Regions from separate parts of the Pseudalkalibacillus berkeleyi genome, predicted to be linked through region 2. Evidence: predicted binding sites of a transcription regulator. Region 2 holds the regulator's gene; the other holds the start of a gene.
The links. Region 2 encodes LexA, which represses DNA repair genes until DNA is damaged. Its sites were predicted from a motif close to CGAACATATGTTCG; they were not measured.
Positions count from the first base shown of each region.

Region 1: a site for LexA is predicted at 3,361-3,374, ahead of uvrB (excinuclease ABC subunit UvrB). Genes of this name have one in related genera too.

Region 1 covers NZ_JAKIJS010000001.1:2,533,158-2,537,732, reverse strand. The annotation lists gene L2716_RS13330 (methyl-accepting chemotaxis protein) at 1-1,253, shown strand, start outside; gene L2716_RS13325 (chemotaxis protein CheW) at 1,283-1,708, shown strand; gene L2716_RS13320 (AIM24 family protein) at 1,790-2,485, opposite strand; gene L2716_RS13315 (YobA family protein) at 2,621-2,992, opposite strand; gene uvrB (excinuclease ABC subunit UvrB) at 3,452-4,575, shown strand, end outside.
Region 2 covers NZ_JAKIJS010000001.1:1,076,697-1,081,271, forward strand. The annotation lists gene glnA (type I glutamate--ammonia ligase) at 1-90, shown strand, start outside; gene L2716_RS05630 (murein hydrolase activator EnvC family protein) at 315-1,661, shown strand; gene lexA (transcriptional repressor LexA) at 1,873-2,490, opposite strand; gene yneA (cell division suppressor protein YneA) at 2,649-2,957, shown strand; gene L2716_RS05645 (YneB family resolvase-like protein) at 2,988-3,641, shown strand; gene L2716_RS05650 (DUF896 domain-containing protein) at 3,702-3,929, shown strand; gene L2716_RS05655 (HesB/YadR/YfhF family protein) at 4,037-4,318, shown strand; gene tkt (transketolase) at 4,499-4,575, shown strand, end outside.

The DNA of each region.
Region 1 (4,575 bases), 1.5 Mb from region 2:
ACGCTGATAAGGTGATGGGTTTCACAACGAACGGAACAACTGGGTGGAAAATCATCGGTGCCATTGGTATGGATGAATTTGAGTCAAAGGCTTCAGTTATTTTACTACCAATTTTGATTACACTTTTAATTGTCATCGTATTAGCAGTCGGTGTGTCAATCATCATTTCTAGAAAGATTTCTAAGCCGATTCGTAAATTACAACAATCTATGAAGGAAGTTGAGCAAGGAAACTTCGTAGTAGAAGTCGATACGGATCGTAAGGACGAAATTGGTCAACTATCAGCAAGCTTCCAAAACATGTTAAGTGAAATGAGAAATATGATGAAGAAAATATCTTCAACATCGATACATGTGACAGATGCTTCTCAAACTCTTGTAGCAAGTGCTGAAGAGAATACAGCTTCAGCCAACGAAGTCGCAACAACGATGGAGCAAATTGCGTCTGGTGCAAACAATCAGTCAGAGTTAATGGAGCAAAATGTCATTGCTGCGAATCTTTTATCAGACAAAATTATTAATGTTGAACAAAGAAGCGCACAAATGTTAGAGGAATCAAACCGTATGCAGGAAGCGTCCCAAAAAGGGATGGACATGATGAATGTGTTACGAAGTCAATCTGAGAGAACAGGAACGATGACAAAAGAAATGGTCCTTGCGATTAATTCTTTAAATGACCGTTCCAATAACATTAGTGAAATCGTCAATACGATCTCTGAGATTGCTAGTCAAACAAATCTCTTGGCGCTGAATGCAGCAATTGAAGCAGCCCGGGCTGGTGATCAAGGTCGAGGCTTTGCGGTAGTTGCTGATGAGGTTCGGAAGCTAGCAGAACAATCTGAGAAAGCATTAGATCAAATCTCAGGATTAATTACTGAAATGCAAGGTGAAACACAGCATACAGTCTCATTAATCAATGAAACGAGTGAGGTCATCAACTCCCAAGGGAAGTCAGTAGATGATACTGAAATGTCATTTGCTGAAATAAGAAATACAATCAAGTCAAATAGTGATGCGATCACTCATGTTGTTGAAGCGATGAAACAAATGGTCGAGCAGAAAGATGTCATCTCACACAACATTGAAAACATCACCGCAATCAGTCAGGAAACAGCAGCTGGTACGGAAGAAGTAACAGCTTCAATTGAAGAACAAACAGCCTCAATGGAACACTTGAACAAGCTTGCTGAAGAACTTGATCAATTTGCTGAAGAAATGCGTACAGAATTAAGTAAGTTTACAGTTGAAAAATAGGAACGAAAGCGGTAGGGAGTAAAGTGCTGATGAGTAAGAAGAAGGTAATTGTTTTTAATATTGGTACCCAAGAGTATTGTCTTGATATCGAAAAGGTAACGTCTATTGAGCGTATGCAAAGCGTGACTGAGCTGCCATTGTCTGAAGCATATATGAAAGGCGTTATTAATTTACGAGGGAATGTCATTCCGATTATCAGCTTGAAGGAAAAGTTTTTTCAAGTAGTTGATGAAACAGATAGCGAAACGAGAATCATAATTGTGCCGTTAGATGATGGAACAGAGGTTGGTGTGATCGTCGATCAAGCAACCGATGTATTGGATGTAGATATTGATCAAATTCAGCCTTATGATGGTAGGATTAATTCAATTCAGAAAGAATTCATTGAGGGTGTAGTGAACCTCGATGAAAGAATACTCGTTCTACTCGATATTGAAAAAGTACTAGTGGCTTAATAGATTTAAAAAGGACTGATCCTCAGTGATCGGTCCTTTTTTGATTTCGTACGGTGAACTATTTAATTACTCATCCTATTATCAATTACTTTCGTTCTGATAATAAACTTCTTCATACGGTTGAACGACGACGAAACCGTCTCCTTCGAAGCGCATTTGAATCGATTCACCACTTCCACGTCCGAAGAACGTTTTTAATGACACATCTGTTTGGAAGTCAGGAGTAAGTGAGCCAGACCAAGCAACGGTCGCGTTAGGGTCTGTCAAAACAGGTCGACCTGGTTTGACTTGAATCGTGAGTGGTTCGTAATGGGACGTAATCGCAATCATCCCTGTACCTTGGCAATGGACGTTAAATAGTCCCCCAGCCATCATCCCGGTAATTCGTCTCATCAATTTAATATCCCAATCAATTGTCGGTTCAAATGCTAAAAGGTCATTTCCATTCACATAAATCGAATCATTTTGAAGCTGTAGGATTGTAATTTTCTTACCTTGGTCTGCGAGATAAAGTTTACCCGATCCATCTGCTTTCATAAGGGAGGCGCCTTCACCAGTCAAAGCTTTCTTGAACATTTTCCCAATCCCATGCTCAAGGATGCCTTCTCGCACAAATTTGATCTGTCCGTGATAGGTGACCATTGAACCTGCCTTCGCCCATACGTTTCCATTTAAATTGACCTCAAGAATTCGTGGGGTTTCCAGCTCGAAGAACCCTTCACCTTTATCCTCTTGAGACGTTTGTCTCACAAACTCTTCAATAGAATATTTTGACATATATATCACCTTCATTTCTACGTTTGTTCATATACGTGTTTCCTTGAGATAAAGTTTCTTTTTGTTTTTGGTTAAAAAAGATCAAGGTTTAAGGTGTGGTGTTATGTCATATCTGAACATGGTGCAATCGTTTTCCTACTCTTCTTCAATCACTTCGATTTTTCCTGCTGTGCCTTGTGCGGGGTAAGACTCAGCTATGCTACCCTTAGGCCAGACTTGTACTTTCTGTCCGATTTTATATTTTTGCACATCAGACACGGTAAACCAGAAGGCATCTGGTCGAGCCGATTCTAATAACTCTCGGACACTTAACTCTGTAAGCTGCTCTTTAGTAATTTTACCTAATACGAGTATGCGAGAAGCTTCTTGATCCGCAATATAACCACTGATTGATTGCTCCCAAATCTCATCATCCATGTCATTGCTTATGTGTTCGTTTGTCTGTCCACCACACCCAGCAAGAAGAATAATCAACAAAAGCCATGCCTTATAGTACCAACCTCTCATCTAAACACAACCTCTCTTCGCAACGTTTCTTTCAATACTATAAAGGGAAACTCCGATGATAAATCGTTTATTCGTTTTTAAAGTGGATTTTCAACGAAATTCACGACACTCCTCGAAAATGAAATTCGTATTTTCTTCGTGCGATGTAAAGCTGCCGAAGCGTTCCTTGTCCAGCGGGAACAGCGAGCCAGGCGAGACCCCACAGCAAACGAAACCTCCATTTTATTTGCTATGAGCGAGGAGGCTCGCGGTTCGCCCGCGGATAGGGAGTGAATTTCGAAGAATTCAATTATTTTCATTAAACACCTACTGTTTAGACGTAAAGAACCGGCCTAAGGTTACATGATGAATTTCCAAATTTTAATATGCGAATGTAAGTTCGTTTTTCTTGTTATTTTTTACTACTCCTGTGCTATAATGTTTGATAGCGAGATTTATGGAAATGGAGGGATTCTGCCTATGAATGAAAAGTTCGAACTGGTGTCGAAGTACCAGCCTGAAGGTGACCAACCGACTGCCATTAAAGAGCTAGTAAAGGGCATTAATGAAGGTAAAAGGCATCAAACGTTGCTCGGTGCGACGGGTACAGGTAAAACGTTCACGATGTCGAATGTCATCCAGCAAGTGAACAAGCCTACGCTCGTGATGGCGCATAACAAAACCCTTGCTGGACAGTTATATAGTGAATTTAAAGAGCTCTTCCCGAACAATGCGGTAGAGTACTTTGTCAGTTACTACGATTACTATCAGCCTGAGGCGTATATCCCTCAATCAGATACTTTTATAGAAAAAGATGCGAGCATAAATGATGAGATTGATAAACTACGGCACTCGGCAACGTCAGCCCTTTTTGAACGAAGTGACGTTATTATTGTTGCCAGTGTTTCTTGTATTTACGGTTTAGGTAATCCAGAAGAATATAAAGAATTAGTTGTTTCTTTACGTGCAGGGATCGAAAAGGATCGCGACCAATTGCTACGTGATCTTGTTGACATTCAGTACGCGCGGAATGATCTTAATTTTACACGTGGTACGTTCCGTGTCCGTGGTGACGTCGTGGAGATTTTCCCAGCATCACGAGACGAACACTGCTTAAGGGTTGAATTTTTCGGTGATGAAATTGATCGGATCACAGAGGTAGATGCATTGACGGGTGAGATTCTTGGTGAACGTAAACACGTAGCAATTTTCCCGGCATCCCACTTCGTAACCCGTGAAGAGAAGATGAAGCTAGCGATTAAAAGGATTCAAGCTGAGCTAGAGGAACGTCTAAAGGAATTAAAAGACCAAGATAAACTATTGGAAGCACAAAGAATAGAACAGCGTACGCGGTATGATATCGAGATGATGGAAGAGATGGGGTTCTGTTCAGGAATTGAGAACTACTCGCGGCACTTGACTCTTCGACCTGAAGGTTCGACTCCATATACGTTGATTGATTACTTCCCTAAGGATTTCTTACTCATGGTGGATGAATCACATGTGTCCCTGCCACAGGTTCGTGGGATGTTTAACGGCGACCAAGCACGAAAGCAGGTCCTAGTCGATCACGGATTCCGATTACCTTCAGCCAAGGACAACCG
Region 2 (4,575 bases):
CACTTTATTGAATTGAAGGAAATCGAGTGGGATATGTTCCGTACACAAGTACATCCATGGGAACGAGAACAATATATTCAACTTTACTAAGAAAAAAAGCATTATATACCTCGTATAAAGCTGAAAATGAGGCCTCGGATTTCTCCGGGGTCTCTTTTTTATTCTTGTTCTAAAAATACTTTGTACTATTTAACTATTTTTTTACCACGAATTTTCTAGTATAGTATAAAAGAGACATATTAATTCAAGAATTGACATAAATCTTTAGATTTTAAAAAATAAAATGTGTGAAAGTATCGAATGGGGGAAATAGGTTGAAAAAACAAGCCATTGCTGTTGTCGCTTCTACCAGTTTATTATTAGGTAGTCTTAGCTATTTAGGAGGGTATGAAGCCCACGCTGAATCATTAAAGGATAAGATTAATGAGGTAAAAGAAAAAAGGGAAGAGAATAAATCTAAGCAACAAAAGGCAAAAGAAGAAATTGATAAAATTAGGCACAATCAAGCATTAATTGATGCTGAAATTAAAAAACTTGATCTCCAAATGGCCACAACAGAAGATCATATTGATAAGAAAGAAAAAGAAATATTAAAAACAAAAGAAGAAATTGACAAGCTCAAAGCAGAAATTGTCGTTTTAGAAAAAAGAATTGCTGAGCGGGATAAAATGTTAAAAGATCGCGTAACGTCAATGTACGAAAACGGCGGTTCTGTTCAATACATAGAAGTATTACTAGGATCTCAAAGCTTTGGAGACTTCTTGGATCGAGTGTTCGCATTAAATGAAATCGCTGAACAAGACAAAGAAATTCTTGAAGCACATAAGGATGATAAGAAAAAACTTGAAGAAACGAAATTAAAGGTTGAGAACGAGTTAGAAGTCTTAAACAAGCAGAAGAAAGAACTAGAAAGCTTGAAGGCGAGTTTGAAGCAAAAAGTAGATCGCAAAAATGCATTATTAGGCGATTTAAAAGAAGAAGAAAAGCATATGCATGAGGAGCTAGGCAAGTTAGAAGATTCAGCAGATCTGCTCCAAAAACAACAATCAGCTTTCGAAGCTGAGAAACGTCGACAAGAAGAGGCAGCACGTAGGGAAGCGGCTCGTAAAGCTGCAGAAGAAGCAGCTCGAAAGGCAGCAGCAGAAAAAGCCGCCGCTGAAGCAAAGGCTGCAAAAAAAGCTGAAGGATCTAAAAGCAGTTCTTCAAGTAGTAGCAGTAGTAATAACAATAGTAGTAGCAGTAAGCCTGTTTCATCACCTGTTGTTTCAAGTAGTATGTTCATCAAACCATCTGGCGGATATATATCATCTGGGTATGGTCCAAGATGGGGAAGTCATCACCCAGGTATAGATATCGCAAGTGGTGGGACTGTCCCGGTCGTTGCATCAGCATCTGGCACAGTAATTAAGTCTTATTACTCAAGTAGTTATGGAAATGTTATCTTTATTGCCCACTATCTCAATGGACAAACGTATACGACGGTATATGCACACTTAAGAAGTCGTAACGTTGGAAACGGTGCTACTGTTGAAAAGGGACAGCGAATTGGAATTATGGGGAATACAGGAAGATCGACTGGACAGCATTTACATTTTGAAATTCATAAAGGTCAATGGAATATCAACAAATCCAATGCGATTAATCCAAGAAAATTCTTTTAATAGAAGGCTCATCTCTAATAGCTATTGCCTTTAGTTGATCATTTCAACAACTTTGTACAAGAACAACCAAAAGAAAGCCAAATAGTAAGAACGAAAGCCGAGCACCCAAGGATCTATTTTTCCTTCGGAGCTCGGCTTTTTGTTATCAATTCATTTTTCAAAATAAAAAGCTTACCGATTACTCGATAAGCAGTAGCTTTGAAAATGATGTTTAATGGATGGTTCGGTAGACGCCTATCACTTTTCCTAGTATCGAAACATGATTGAGTATAATCGGTTCTAAAGAAGCATTTTCAGGCTGCAATCGAATAAAGTCTTTTTCTTTAAAGAATCGCTTTACAGTTGCTTCGTCCTCTTCAGTCATTGCGACGACAATATCTCCGTTGTTTGCAGATTGTTGTTGTTTAACAATAACCATGTCGCCGTCATAGATTCCAGCCTCTATCATACTATCACCCTGGACAACTAATGCGAATACATTCTCATCTCCAACCATATGATCTGGTAGAGGGAAGTATTCTTCTATGTTCTCTATTGCAGTAATAGGCTGACCAGCCGTTACTTTACCGATTACAGGTACGTTAATAGATTCGCTCTTTGGAATTGTTGCATCCATATCATCTGTAATGACTTCAATCGCTCTCGGTTTAGTAGGGTCCCTTCTAATCAGGCCTTTTTTTTCTAGACGAGATAGGTGCCCATGAACCGTTGAACTTGAAGCAAGGCCGACAGCCTCACCGATTTCACGGACAGAAGGGGGATAACCTTTATGCTTCACTTCAAACTTTATGTAATTCAATATGTCTTGCTGTCGTCGTGATAATTTCATTCTGTCCACCTCAATTCTCCTCGATTGTTGCATTAAGTATAACATGTGTTCGGCGAACATACAAACATAAGTTCGAGAAAAACAGTTGACAAGAACGAGTGTTCTTATTACAATAATATTAGCAAATGAGAACAAATATTCGTATTGGGGGAATTAAAATGAAAATGAGAAGACAAGGCGGTTGGTCTTTTGTTATCGTATTAATTATTATCGTATCAGTAATGGGAAGTTACTCATTGGTGAAGGCGAACTCTGATAGTAAGATCGAATATTTGAACGTTAAGATCGAACAAGGGGATACATTATGGGGACTTTCTACTAAATATAAAGAAAATCATACGTACACTACTGATGGGTTTGTAAAGTGGGTTGAAAGTACAAATGGTGTACAAGCCGATAGTCTACAACCTGGCGATACTGTAAAGATTCCGGTGGAACGCCAAATCATACAAGTTGCCTCTAAATAATAGAGAGAAATGAGATTGAAGGGGTAAAAAATGAACGCCGTTATATATTGTAGAGTGAGCACAGAGAAGGAAACACAAGCCTCTTCGATTGATAGACAAGAATCAGAACTGAGAGGACTTGCAGAACAATTTCATTTTAATGTTGTAGAGATTATTCGCGAAATGAGAAGCGGATATGATATTGAACGGGATGGAATACTACAAGTATTAGATCTTGCAAAGGAAAAGTCAGTTGATGTTCTTCTTGTCCAAGATGAGACCCGATTAGGGAGAGGGAGCGCAAAAATAGCAATATTGCATACGCTCAGAAAGTTTGGAGTGAAATGCTATTCTATTAGTGAAAATGGAGAAATTCAACTGACTGAAGCGGATTCCATGGTATTAGAAATTGTCAGTATAGTGGAAGATTACCAGCGGAAATTACATAATGCGAAAATCAAACGAGGCATGAGAAGAGCGGTTGACAAAGGATATCGCCCTGAAAAGAATCTAGCTAATATAAATGAAGGTGGTCGTGATCGGAAAGAAGTCCCTATCGAAGAAATCATCAGGTTAAGAGAACTTGGACTTACTTTTCGTGAAATTTCTATAACCCTTAACGGATTAAATTACGATATTTCAAAAGCTACCGTTCATCGAAGATACCAGGAATTTAAACTCCGTGAAGACGAAGCAAAACAATAGAAATATCAATAAGAATACGTTACACTATGGAAATGAATCTTGTTAAAGGAGTTTGGCGATATGCTATCACAACAAAAAATAGATCGGATTAACGAACTCGCTCGTAAAGCAAAAGGAGAGGGTTTAAATCCAAAGGAAAAAGAAGAACAGAAGAAGTTGCGATCTGAATATTTAAAAGCCTTCCGTGGTGGATTTAAGAACCAATTGAAATCGATTAAAGTTGTCGATCCTGAAGGAACTGATGTAACCCCGGAAAAATTGAAGGAAGAAAAAAGACGCAAACAATAGTGTGCAAGCCCGAAATGATATTTTTTTCATTTCGGGCTTGTCTTTGTATTGCATCAGTCGATAACTCTGCTATACTGTTGTATAACAACTATGGGGGAGTGGTTTATTTGATGTTCTCAATCACAAGTCCTGTCGTAAAACTGTATAAAGATGAGTTGGGATTAAAACAAGGCGATGGTTTGCAACTATTTTGCAGATACGCGGGGAGTGAATCCGGGCTTTGCATAGGTGTAGAAAAGGGTAAGCCTACTGAAGAGGACTATGTGCAAGAAATTGATGGTATTCATTTCTATGTTAAACCACATGAAGTATGGTTTGTTGAGAAAATGTCAATGGACTACGATGATATAGATGAACAATTTACAATTAATTTACCGAGTATAGCATAATATGAATCGCCTGTACCATAACTGGTCAGGCGATTTTCATTTGTCTCAATAAACAACCTACATCATAAGCACTTTAGGCATTGACCTAATTTTTCGACTATTTCATGTGTACCTTGTGAATTTTCACATGAGGGTATATCATGGTTATGGAATGATAGAATAAGGGTGTACAAAGAAAGGATGATCGTCGTGTCAACTTCAATTGAGCAATTATCAATAAACACAATTCGAACATTATCAATTGATAGTGTAGAGAA